3 regions of the Oikeobacillus pervagus genome follow, and region 3 is predicted to be linked to each of the others. Evidence: riboswitches for the same ligand, from Rfam matches in the RefSeq annotation. Region 3 holds a riboswitch; each other region holds the start of a gene.
The links. Region 3 has a riboswitch for thiamine pyrophosphate ahead of thiC (phosphomethylpyrimidine synthase ThiC). Riboswitches for the same ligand answer to the same signal wherever they lie in the genome.
Positions count from the first base shown of each region.

Region 1: linked by a shared signal. The riboswitch ahead of J2S13_RS09460 (thiamine phosphate synthase) and the one ahead of thiC (phosphomethylpyrimidine synthase ThiC) in region 3 are both predicted to bind thiamine pyrophosphate.
Region 2: linked by a shared signal. The riboswitch ahead of thiW (energy coupling factor transporter S component ThiW) and the one ahead of thiC (phosphomethylpyrimidine synthase ThiC) in region 3 are both predicted to bind thiamine pyrophosphate.

Region 1 is NZ_JAUSUC010000021.1:20,228-24,587, reverse strand. It holds gene thiS (sulfur carrier protein ThiS) at 1-165, opposite strand, end outside; gene thiO (glycine oxidase ThiO) at 171-1,301, opposite strand; gene J2S13_RS09460 (thiamine phosphate synthase) at 1,306-1,911, opposite strand; TPP riboswitch at 1,985-2,094, opposite strand; gene J2S13_RS09455 (hemerythrin domain-containing protein) at 2,155-2,583, opposite strand; gene narI (respiratory nitrate reductase subunit gamma) at 2,670-3,374, opposite strand; gene narJ (nitrate reductase molybdenum cofactor assembly chaperone) at 3,402-3,932, opposite strand; gene narH (nitrate reductase subunit beta) at 3,907-4,360, opposite strand, start outside.
Region 2 is NZ_JAUSUC010000006.1:68,549-72,908, reverse strand. It holds gene J2S13_RS03840 (DNA ligase D) at 1-165, opposite strand, end outside; gene ku (non-homologous end joining protein Ku) at 317-1,153, shown strand; gene J2S13_RS03830 (phosphatase PAP2 family protein) at 1,205-1,879, shown strand; TPP riboswitch at 1,949-2,060, shown strand; gene thiW (energy coupling factor transporter S component ThiW) at 2,129-2,650, shown strand; gene thiD (bifunctional hydroxymethylpyrimidine kinase/phosphomethylpyrimidine kinase) at 2,619-3,422, shown strand; gene thiM (hydroxyethylthiazole kinase) at 3,446-4,261, shown strand; gene thiE (thiamine phosphate synthase) at 4,242-4,360, shown strand, end outside.
Region 3 is NZ_JAUSUC010000068.1:2,697-7,056, forward strand. It holds gene J2S13_RS15670 (CPBP family intramembrane glutamic endopeptidase) at 1-197, opposite strand, end outside; gene J2S13_RS15675 (hypothetical protein) at 392-586, opposite strand; gene thiC (phosphomethylpyrimidine synthase ThiC) at 564-2,336, opposite strand; TPP riboswitch at 2,504-2,620, opposite strand; gene J2S13_RS15685 (globin-coupled sensor protein) at 3,003-4,313, shown strand.

The sequences.
Region 1 (4,360 bases), on a different contig from region 3:
AATCCGATCTCCATCAGCAATAGGGGTTTTCGCATGATCACCCTTTTGGAGAATCGTTTGATTGACTTCTACAATTGAAAATTCTTTTTTCAATTGTAAATGAGTGATCACGTCCTCTATTGTTTGAATTTCACTTGAAAATGTCATTTCATTCCCATTAATCATGACCTTCAATTGATTTCACCTCCAACGAATGACCGATCGAGTGAAAACGGCTTTAATCGTTCACTCGCTTCCCTGTTTCCAGTAATATAGTCTGAAAAGAGCTTTCCGGTTATAGGTGTAAGTAAAATTCCATTTCGATAATGGCCTGTGCAAATATATAGATTTTCTAATTCAGGATGTTCGCCCATATACGGCATTCCATCACCTGTTTGTGGGCGAATTCCTGCCCATGCTCTTTCAAATGTACTTTCTTTTATTTTAGGTAACATCGCTGTTGCCTGAATAATTAATGAATGTAGACCTGCCACTGACACATGATGTTGATCACAATGGGGAGTAGAGGTTGCGCCAATTAACAAACGATTCTCTGATTTTGGAACGATATAACATCCATTTACATTGAAAAGCGTTTTACGAATTAATGGTTGGTCGCAAATAACAGAGTAACATTCACCCTTCACTGGAATCATCGGAATGGACCTACCCGTTTTTTTTAGCAATTGATTGGACCATGCCCCACTAGCAATGATTGTTTGATGTCCAAAGAGTTCGTGATGATTGGTTTTGACGCCTACGACTTTTTCATTTTGGATGATCATATCAATGGCTTCTGTTCGCTCATAAATTGAAACAGACATTTTTTTACAAGCTGTTGCAAGTGCCTTAGAAAGTTTTGGCGCTGAAACTTGACCGTCTTCAGGGATGTAGATGCCGGCCTCTACTTCTTCTGAAAGATTTGTTTCCATTTGAAGTAAATCATCCCTTTCACACCAAGTGATATGGGGATTCCGACTCGACAAAAATTGGTATTGGCGATGGATTGCCTCAAGGTCTTTGGATGAACTAGCCATTTTTAATAACCCCTCTTGTACTAGTTCAATATCAATTCCTGTTAACTCTTTTAGCTCAGCTTGTAGATTTGGGTACATTTGACGGCTTTTTTGTGCTAAAGGAAATAATGGGTGCTCTTCATCAAATTCATTTTGTGACCCAAGCATTCCTCCTGCAGCACTGGAAGCCTCCTGACCGAGCTCTCCTCTTTCCACAATGGCAATTCGATGTCCTTTTTTGGCTAAATGATAAGCGATGGAACAACCGATTACCCCGCCACCAATCACTAATATGTCATACATCATCATTTCATTCCCCTTTTCTTCCATAGAGCTGATATTGGCGAATCTTTGACTTCCAATTTGGCTCATTGAAAATACCCGACATAATGGCAATCCCACAAGCATTCGTCCGGATTACCCTTTCGACGTTTTGTGGGGTAATTCCCCCGATCGCAATGACAGGTGTATGTACATGTTGTACAATTTCCCGGAGTGATTCCACACCCCTAGCCGCAACGTTCTTTTTTGATGCGGTTGGGAAAATATGTCCAAAGAACATATAGTCTACATGATCTTCTTCCGCCTGAATTGCACTTGATAGAGAATGAATCGAGCGCCCAACGATAAGATGGGGGTAGGCTTTTTTGATTGCCGTTGCATGGCGACTATTTTCAGGCAAATGGACTCCAGCCAAACCGTAATTTACTGCGATTTCATAATGAGTGTTGATCACTAATTTCTCTTTACAAACTCCAGATTTAATCAAATATTGAACAAGTTTCATAAGCTCTTGTTCAGTAAGGCGCTTTTCCCTTATTTGAATCAAATCAACCTCTGATTGAATATCTAAAATAATCTGAACGAGACGATCAAATGGAAGGCAATCATTTGTGATTGCATGGATTTTATACAAGTGCATTCCCCCTAATTGCACGAAAAAAACCACCTTCCAACATTAGGAAAGTGGTGAAAAGGCGAGCAAAATAAGCTCTCAATTTCCACTTCCCTCCGCTGGCATCAACCAGATCAGGTTCTAAGAGTTTTAAAGTTACACTTTAATCTCAGCCTTTAAGGAAAGGCACCCCTAGTGGTCATTCATTCAATGATTAATTTCGATTTAATCTTATCACTTTTCTTCATCTTGTCAATGATGAATTCATGAATTCTCCTCCATTTTAAACACAAATCGTTCTTCATCCCGACTATGTAGCTTGTTTATGAGTAGTAATGCTTTAAATCGATCTAATATGTTTTCCGTTACTTTGTTTTTCTTTAATTCCTCACGAATTTCACGTGCGAAGGTCCGAATGATATCATGATCTCTTGTTAACATAATAATTTTATCGTGAAGTTTTGGGTTATTTTTTGTGACTTCTAAGTAAAAGCCTTCTTCTTCAGAATCTGCATGACCAATCACCCTCTGTTCCCAATGTTCAACTAACGCATCTGCTACTTCAAGTGCCTCTTTTTCTTTATGATCTTTTACCAAATTGAGTAATAAATCAGTTAAACTTTTCGCCTCCGAATATGCACCATCATGGATGGAACGATGTGCATGGAGTTGCCGTAATGATGGTCCCGACAATATGTTCACTTCCTTTCTCTCTACTATTGTTGCCGAAAAAAATAAAAGAAAGACACTATCCATCATCATAGTGTCTCAAGTCTTAGTTAATTTTTCCGTTGCATTTCAGCTGGATTCATTTTTCGATACACGATGTATTTTCGCTTTAAGTATTCAAGTGGCAAACTAAACAGATGAACGAGCCTTGTAAATGGCCAAACAGCAAACAAAAGAAAGGCCAAAAAGGTATGCAAGCGAAAGCCAAAAGGAGCATTGGCAATCAGTTCAGGTTTTGGGCGAAAAGTTAAAATCCCCCTGAACCACGGGCCAAGTGAGTCACGATAATCAAACGTACCACCAGATGTGGTGAAACCAACAGTATTGGTAAATCCAGCAAGAACGACCATCCCGAGAAGGACAAGACTGACAAAATCACTAGGTGAACTATTGACTAAAATCCGTTTAACCGACACCCTTCTCACAAATAACAAAAATCCTCCAATGACTGTCATCACTCCTGCTACACCACCAAACCAGACTGCACCAAAGTGGTAAGCTTCCTCTGAAATTCCAATCCTTTCAAACCATAGTTTTGGAATTAAAATTCCACCAACATGACCAAAGAAGACAAAGACGATTCCCCAATGGAAAAGAATACTCCCCCATTTCAGACGATCCTTTTCTAAAAATTCGCTCGATTTGGCTGACCACCCAAATTGGTCTGTATTATAACGATATATATGTCCAAGAACGAAAACAGCTAAGGCGATATAGGGAAAGATCACCCATAGAAAATAATCAAGGTAGCTCAATAACATCCCACCCTTCAAGTATTGTATTTAAGACACTTTTTCCTCCGACTTCAAACTTTCAATCGTTTCGATACAAGCCATTAATAAATCGCTATATGGACTGCCGATCGCTTGAAGTTCCAATTGCAATTGTCGAATTGCTCGAAAATGTAACTTTAATAATTTCCCTGCCGCTTTTTCCGGTGCAATCGCTGCAAATTCTAATACAAGTGGCAAATAATCTGGAAGTTCATCCGAGTATAAATCGACACCCGATTCCAAATACTGCCGTCTTAATTGAACAAGTGCGGGTCCGCGATCACATTGGTCTTGAAAGACAGAAAACGTTAAGTATAAAGTCGTTTTATCGTGAAAATCAAATGTATATACATAATTTTCACATAGTTTTTCATATAATGTAGAATGCAAATATCGGAAAAAATTTAACAATGGTTGTCGAATTTTAAGTGATTTCCATTGTTCAATCTCCCTTTCAATTTCCCCAAGGTTTCGCCACTCTTCATCTGGATATTGGAGGAACTTTGATACGAGACTAAATACCTTCTGTCTTTGATTCATCCATATCCCTCCAATATTGTTCTCCGTAATAGAAAAGTGGATCTTGTTGGTCATAGCTCCCTACTGCACAAGCATCACAACTTTCCATAAATTCATACCCGACACTTCCTTGACCTTTAAACATATCGCCAGCCCTTTCACGATGAGCACTAGGAATGACATAACGATCTGAATATTTAGCAATCGCTGATAGCTCATACATATCACGAGCGATCTCTTCCGTCATATCGGCCGCTTCTAAAACGCTGTGGTCAATAGGTTTTCCTAAATTCACTTGCCTCATATACGTGCGCATCGCCACAAGTTTACGAAGAACCTTTTTAATCACGACTGTATCCCCAGCTGTAAATAAATTAGCTAAATATTCAATTGGGATTCGGAACTGTTCAATCGTTGGGAAAATGACTTTTGGATCAATTGAATCTGCT
Region 2 (4,360 bases), on a different contig from region 3:
AATTTCGGGAAAAAGAGGGAGCAAATCTTTTCCGTTTCGACTGATTAGTTGGAGCTCATTTTGGTCGCATTTAAGGATAGCGCGAAATCCATCGTATTTTATTTCATATAACCAATTAGTATCATTTGGACATTCCATTTTTAATGTCGGTAACATTAAATTCATTTGGTTCCCCTTTTCTTTTTTTGTAAACTTTTCTTATTATCTCCCTTCTTTTCGAATGTTATTTCCAAATCTTCATTAGTATGATTCGATGTTGAATTGGTGCAAAATAAGTTCAGAATCACTTATTTTTATTCGGGAAGAGGTGAGATATTTGCATACCATTTGGAAAGGGAGCATCAGTTTTGGTTTGGTGAATATTCCGATCAAACTACATGCAGCAACAGAAGATAAAGATATATCTTTACGAACCCTTCATAAAAAATGCCATACACCAATTAAATATGAGAAAGTATGTCCTGTTTGTGAAGAAGAATTAAAAAGTGAAGATATGGTAAAAGGGTATGAAATCACAAAAGGGAAATTCGTGGTCATTGACCAACAAGAACTGGAAGAATTAAAAAAACAAAATGAAGAGAAAGCAGTAGAGATTATTGATTTCATTAAAATAAACGAAATTGACCCCATCTATTTTAATCGCAGCTATTTCATGTCTCCTAATGAAGGAGGGTCTAAAGCCTATTCCCTGTTACGAACCGCTTTAAATGAGTCCGAAAAAGTGGGACTTGCGAAGATTATGATGCGTTCAAAGGAACAATTGGCTGTGATCCGTGTGTATGAAAATACATTATTAATGGAGACCATCCATTATCCTGATGAGGTAAGAAAAGCAGCCGATGTGCCCAATGTTCCGGTTGAAAACGAACTAACGAAAAAAGAATTGGACACAGCCATTCTTTTAATTGATCAATTAACGACTCCATTTGTACCAGAAAAATTTGAAGACGAATATCGTAAACATTTAATGGAATTAATTGAGTCCAAACGACATGGAAAAAATTTAGTGACTGCCAAGGAAAAGGAAACGAAAACAAATGTGACCGATTTAATGGCTGCCTTACAAGCGTCCATTGATCGAACAAAACCGTCGACGGAAAAGAAAGAACCGGCAAAAAGAAGAAAAACGATTACGAAGAAAAAAGCACAGTGATGAAAAAAATGGGTGACTCTGGTTGCCCAATACATAAATAGGATGAGAACAATGAATGAAAAAGAAATGAAACGAACCGCGAGGTATTTTATCTTGCTCCTCTTATCCGTCATTGTTTTCACGATAGGATTTATGGTCGTGATTCAAATGTGGAAAGGGAATGAAGTTGTTTATTTTGACAAGGTTGTCATTGATTTTATTCAAGCAAGAATTTCCCCTAATTTAACGAAAGGGATGGAGTGGATCACGTTTTTTGGATCCTTTAAATGGATTTCCATCGGCAGTATCGTCGTGATCATTTGGTTAATGATTTATAAAAGAGGGAAGTACAGTATATTTTTTATATTCACAATTGTTTCTGGTGTCATGCTAAATCGTGTTCTGAAGGAGATTTTTCAAAGGGAACGACCAGATATTCACCCTTTAATACACCAAGGTGGATACAGCTTTCCAAGCGGACACTCAATGAATTCATTTGTTTTTTATGGATTGATCGCATTTTTATTATTTGAACTTCTAAAACATAAATTTTCCAGAATTTTGGGAATCAGTCTGGCAATGCTTTCGGTTTTATTAATTGGGATTTCAAGAATTTATTTAGGGGTTCATTATCCAACGGATGTGATTGGGGGATATTTTATAGGAGCTGTTTGGTTGTTTATTTCTATCTTTTTATATCAAGATGTTTGGCATCTTATCAAGAAAAAGAGGCAAAAGTCGGGATGAATTGGCTCTTCAAGCGGAACATTTACAAAAAAAGAAGTGGTATGATATATTGATGGAGGAAAAGTGAATAACGCGCACTGGGGGAGCTGGATATGGCCAGTTGAGAGTAAGAATCCACTATTCTTTGACCCTAGAACCTGATCTGGTTAACACCAGCGTAGGAAAGTGTGAAATTGATTTTTAATAAACTTTTTTACGTTTTTTGTAAACACCAATCCCCCAGTGCATAAGGCATTGGGGGATTATTCATTGAATCAAACGCGTAAGTTAACGATCACCGCATTGCTCGTGGCGATCACAACGGTCACAAGTCATTTAATTTATATACCGGTTGGATTTGCTAAAGTGTTTCCCATCCAGCATGTTGTAAATATTCTTTCAGCCGTTCTATTAGGTCCAAGTTACGCCGTGTTGCAAGCCTTTACGACTTCATTATTGCGAAATTTATTTGGAACAGGCTCACTGTTAGCATTTCCAGGTAGTATGATCGGAGCTTTGCTTGCTAGTTTACTATTTTTATATAGCAAAAAACTTTCCTGGGCTTTTTTTGGTGAAGTCATTGGGACAGGAATGATTGGGGCGATTTGCTCTTATCCTATAGCCCTTTTGTTTCTCGGAAAAGAAGTGGCTTTATTTGGGTTTATTCCATCTTTCATCATTAGTTCCCTTGGTGGAGCAATCATTGGAATAGTTTTAGTCAAGGCTCTTTTAAAAACACCACAGGTAGGAGGAATTTTATATGAAAACAGCACTAACTATCGCCGGTTCTGATTCAGGTGGAGGAGCAGGAATTCAAGCTGATTTAAAAACCTTTTCAGCACATGGAGTATTTGGAATGTCTGTTATAACAGCTGTCACAGCGCAAAATACAAAGGAAGTAAGGGGCGTTCAAAATATTGATGTCGATATCATTCGGCAGCAGATTGAGGCGATTTACGATGATCTTCCAGTCAATGCCGTGAAAATTGGCATGCTTTCATCTGTTGAAATTATTGACACTGTTTCAAGTAGTTTAAAGGAAAGAAAATCTCAGCCAATTGTATTAGACCCGGTGATGATTTCAAAAAGCGGGCATTCTCTTCTATTGCCAAATGCGGTGAAAGCATTAATTGAAAAACTAGTTCCGTTAGCAGATATCATCACTCCAAATGTTCCAGAAGCAGAGGAATTAACAGGAATAAAAATCCAGACAGAGGAAGACATGGTAACAGCCTGTAAAAAAATTTGTGAATTAGGAGCAGCCAATGTGTTATTAAAAGGGGGACATCTTGAGGGGGAACCCCATGATCTTTTCTTTAATGGTGAAAATATTCATTGGTTTAAAGGAAAGAGAGTTCACACAAAAAATACTCATGGAACAGGATGCACTCTTTCTTCAGCGATTGCCGCAAACTTAGCGAAAGAGAATGATTTATATACTGCCGTAAAAAAGGCAAAACAATATATTTCAATGGCCATTACCCATAGTTTAGATATCGGAAAAGGACATGGCCCAACCCATCATTTTTATGAATTATATCAAAAAGCGGGTTATCAACAGTAGACAAAAGGAGACGATCGGATCTTATGAAAGACGAAATTTTACGTTTATTTTCTTCAATTCAATCCAAACACCCGCTCGTACACCATATCACGAATAATGTCACAATCAATGATTGTGCCAATGTGACATTGGCCATTGGGGGGTCACCAGTTATGGCGGATGCGAAACAGGAAGCGGCCAATATGACAAAACTAGCCCAAAGTCTAGTTTTAAACTTCGGTACTTTAGGAGAACCTTCATTTGAATCGATGATCCTGTCAGGAAAGATGGCAAATCATATAGAGATACCGGTTATTTTTGACCCAGTCGGAGTGGGAGCGACTGAATATCGAACAAAAAGGGCGCAAGAACTTCTAGACCAAGTAGAAGTCTCCGTTGTTCGAGGCAATCAATCGGAAATTGCTGCTTTAATCGGTGAAGAGGGTTCTACAAGAGGAGTGGATGCTGGAGACATACAGATTGACCCAGCTAAACTTGCGATCCATGCAAGTCAGAAGCTTGGAGCGATTATAGCCGTAACGGGAGCAACGGATATTATAACCGATGGTGAACGTATGGTCGAAATACATAATGGACACCCCATGATGACAAAAGTAACGGGGACTGGTTGTATGTCTACTTCCTTAATCGGTAGTTTTAGTGGATGTACCAAACATCTATTTGCTGCAGCTGTTGCTGGAACTTCAGTTATGAGCATAGCCGGTGAGAGAGCCTATCGATTCTTGCAAAAGCCGGTAGGGACAGCTACTTTTCGGATGAAAATTATTGATGAAATTTCACTTATGACAGGCGATATATGGAGAGAAGAGGTCAAGATCATTGAAAACAAATGTAGCTGATTTATTAACCCTCTATTTAGTTACCGATGAATCAATGCCAATTGAGAGCTTATTAAGCAAAGTGGAATCAGCAATCAAAGGTGGAGTGACCTTGGTTCA
Region 3 (4,360 bases):
CATGTGGGTACAATCCAAACGAAAATCTTAATGATCGCCATCAATAAAGCGGATGTAGTTTCATCGTATAGATATATATACTTTACCAGCCATAATTCTTTAAAAGCCCAGACGAGGTAAAAGATGAACAGATACAAAAAAAGTGCTTTTATGTGACTCCCTTTACTTTCCCTTTTTACATTTATTTCAGTCTCCAATTGACCCTCCTAAAATTATCTGCATTTTCAAATGTATGCTTTATCCTTATTTTAGCAATAGATTCTTTATGTTGACAATCATGTTCCTTTGATATTAAGGAGGAGTATGCAAATAGAGCAAGAAAAAGACCAAATCACAGTGACTTGGTCTTTTCCTAATAGGATCTCCTTTTTAATACGGGAATAGTTCCCCCTTAATAATGCAAACTTTCAGCATGATGACATTTAATACATTTGCGCATAAAGGCATTTTCCTGAAATTGATGATTACATTGTCGCTGAATGGAGTTCACTTCAGCTTCTAATTCTTTAATTTTTTGGTTTAAAAAAGAAATTTCACTTTTTAATGCTTCTACTTTTTTTTGCTTATCGATAAATGGCTGATCCATTTTCAACAAACTCCTTAGCTTTTTGATCCATTCCTTCTTTAATTTGTTTTTCATCAATGTTTGTTGTTTCATTTGTTGCTTGTTTACGTAGGTCATGAGAAATTCTCATTGAACAGAATTTCGGTCCACACATCGAACAGAAATGCGCTACTTTTGCTCCTTCAGCTGGAAGTGTTTCATCATGATATTCGCGCGCGCGGTCAGGATCTAGGGCTAGATTAAATTGATCTACCCATCTGAATTCAAAGCGTGCTTTTGATAATGCATCATCACGTTTTTGTGCTCCAGGATGTCCTTTTGCTAAGTCAGCTGCATGGGCAGCAATCTTATAAGCAATAACTCCTTCGCGCACATCATTTTTATTTGGTAAACCTAAATGTTCTTTCGGTGTAACATAGCAAAGCATTGCAGTACCAAACCAGCCGATCATTGCTGCTCCAATCGCAGAAGTAATATGATCATATCCCGGAGCGATATCTGTTGTTAATGGTCCTAATGTATAAAAAGGAGCCCCTTTACAAATTTCCATTTCTTTCTCAACATTTTCTTTAATTTTATGCATTGGAACATGCCCTGGTCCTTCAATCATAACTTGAACATCATGTTTCCAAGCGATTTGTGTTAATTCACCAAGCGTTTCTAATTCAGCAAATTGTGCTTCATCATTTGCATCGGCAATGGATCCTGGTCTTAATCCATCTCCTAATGATACAGAAATGTCATAAGCCTTTAATATTTCACAGATTTCCTCGAAGTGAGTGTATAGGAAGTTTTCTTGATGATGGGCTAGACACCATTGTGCTAAAATAGAACCTCCGCGTGAAACAATGCCAGTCGTGCGTTTAATGGTCATTGGAATATAACGTAATAAGACACCAGCATGGATTGTAAAATAGTCAACCCCTTGTTCTGCCTGTTCGATTAACGTATCACGGTAAACTTCCCATGTTAAATCTTCAGCAATCCCATTTACTTTTTCAAGAGCTTGATAAATAGGAACAGTTCCTACTGGTACAGGTGCATTGCGAATAATAAATTCTCTTGTTGTGTGGATATTTTTCCCTGTTGATAAATCCATAATCGTATCAGCACCCCAATGAGTAGCCCAAGTCATTTTCTCTACTTCTTCTTCAATGGAGGAGCTTACAGCAGAATTCCCAATATTTGCGTTAATTTTTACATGAAAATTACTTCCGATAATCATCGGTTCACTTTCAGGATGGTTAATGTTAGCTGGGATGATCGCGCGTCCTTCTGCCACTTCTTTTCGTACAAATTCTGCATCGAGATTTTCCCGTATCGCAATAAACTCCATTTCTGGTGTGATGATGCCCTTTTTAGCATAATGCATTTGGGTAACAGCCTGCCCTTTTTTCGCTCTTAATGGTTTGTGATTGAAATCAGGTTTAAGAACAGGAGTGTCCTGGGCTTTTCGGTTCCCGTTGTCTTCAGGCTTTACTTCTCTCCCAACGTATTCCTCAACATCGTTACGCGACAAAATCCAATTTTTTCGTAATTCTGGTAACCCTTTATGTACGTCTGGTTGAAATTCAGGATCTGTGTAAGGTCCGCTTGTGTCATAAACTCTTACAGGTTCATTTTCAAAAACTCCTGAATCTGTCTGTGTTGGATTAAGTTCAATTTCTCTCATCGGTACACGAATGTCCGGAGTTGATCCTTCTACATAAACTTTTTTACTTGCTGGAAATTGGCTTTTGAAATCGATATTTACGTTATTTGCTTGTGACATGTAATGTCCCTCCAATAGTTTATTTGGGGTTACACCAGCTAATAGGAGATGATGAAGATGTCTATATGAGTCGGGATAAGGGACTCATTTTTAGACATAAAAAAATCGGGGTTCTGTTCAAGAAGCCCGATGGAATAGATAATAATTATAGGTACATAGGATCTATGTACGTTCATTATCTACTTCCCTACGCTGGTATAATCCAGATCAGGTTCTAAGGGTCAAAGAACTTAAAACGTGCTCTTCTCTCAGTCCAAACTGAATGGACGCCCCTAGTAGAATCATAAGTTGTAAATGTAAAACTCATCTTCAAGCTAACACGAATAATAGGATTTGTAAAGGTATTGAAAGCATTGATTACAATTAAGACAGCGTGATGCTTATTACTAGTCTATTGATTGTCTTTTGGAATTATGACATCAACTGTCGTCGCTTGAAAAATTCATGTCCTAAAAGGTTGATCGAGAGAGGATGGAAAACCAACCCTATATTTAGTATAATTTTCTAAGTAGATGAGTTTAAAATGCGTTTATTAAACAGGCCTTTAATTTAGATTAAAAAAGCCGAAATAATATATAGATAGAAAAATAGAGGGCTGAATCCGTGAAGTATAACACCTTCTTATATGAAAAAGTTTTTCACCTTTAATTTAGGGGGCAAATGATTATGGGAGCATTTTTTAAGAGATGGGATAAAAAAGATCACCAATCTGAACGCTATTGGATCCTTAAAGCGGAAGAATCAGAAATTGAAATGAAGCTTGCTGATCCAATATTACAGCAGCAAGTAGAAATGATTCATTTAACAGAGAAGGATTTAAAATTGGCGAAGGCGGTTCAACCCTTAATTCAAGAACATATTGAGGGTATTGTTAGATCCTTTTATACGACGATTTTAAAAATTCCACACTTGAAAAAGATTATTGACGATAGTAGTACAGTGGAGCGACTTCGAATGACTTTGACTCACCATATTATAGAAATGTTTGATGGAAAGATTAATGAAGAGTACATCAAGAAGCGTGAACGGGTTGCTCATGTCCATGTTCATATTGGATTGGCACCCAAATGGTATATGGGAGCTTTTCAAAATCTACACAGTACGATGATTCAAGTGATCACAGACAAAATGGTAAACCGTACAGATCGCACACAAACATTACAAGTTATTGCGAAACTATTAAATTTGGAACAACAATTAGTTTTAGATGCATATAATGAAAAGATTCTTCAACAACAGATAAAAGAAAGCGAAGTAAAGAAGGAAGTAAAACATAGACTCGCTATTTCAAGTTCAGAGTTGGCTAGTTTAACAGACCGGACGAATGATTCAATAGAAAAGGTTCTTTCAAGCACATTAGAAATGGACCGAGCCTATTCAGAAACTATGCAACGGACGAATGAAGTATCGACATTATCCAATCAAGGTCAAGTTCAAGTCAGTCATTTCCAAGACAGTATGGAAGATATTCATGAGAAAAGCGCAAAGATTACAGAAATGGTAACAGCGCTAGAGCATTCAACAGAACAAATTCAGCCTATCATTACCTTAGTACAGCAAGTGGCAGACCAAACAAATTTGTTGGCATTGAATGCAGCGATTGAAGCGGCTCGTGCTGGTGAACATGGAAAAGGCTTTGCTGTTGTAGCGGAAGAAGTAAGAAAACTTGCAGAACAAACGAAATCTTCAGCAGTGGAAATTACTGGCCTTGTAAAAAATTCAGATGAATTATCGAAGAAAGTGTCAAGCGCTATTTATGAAATGAAATCCCTCATGGAACAAGGACTTCTTCAAACAAAAGAAACGAAAGCGACATTTGATGGAATTATGAATTCGATGAATGATAGTATTAATGATATGAAAAAAGTCGAAGAAGAAATGAAAAGTTTAACCGAGACCATCGATGGAATTGCGACGTCATCCCAAAAGATTACCAACTCAGCAGAAGGATTAAAGGAAGTCATGGAGCAGTTATAATAAAATTTCAAACGAGCTATTTTTCTAACTACGTCTCAAGTCTTACG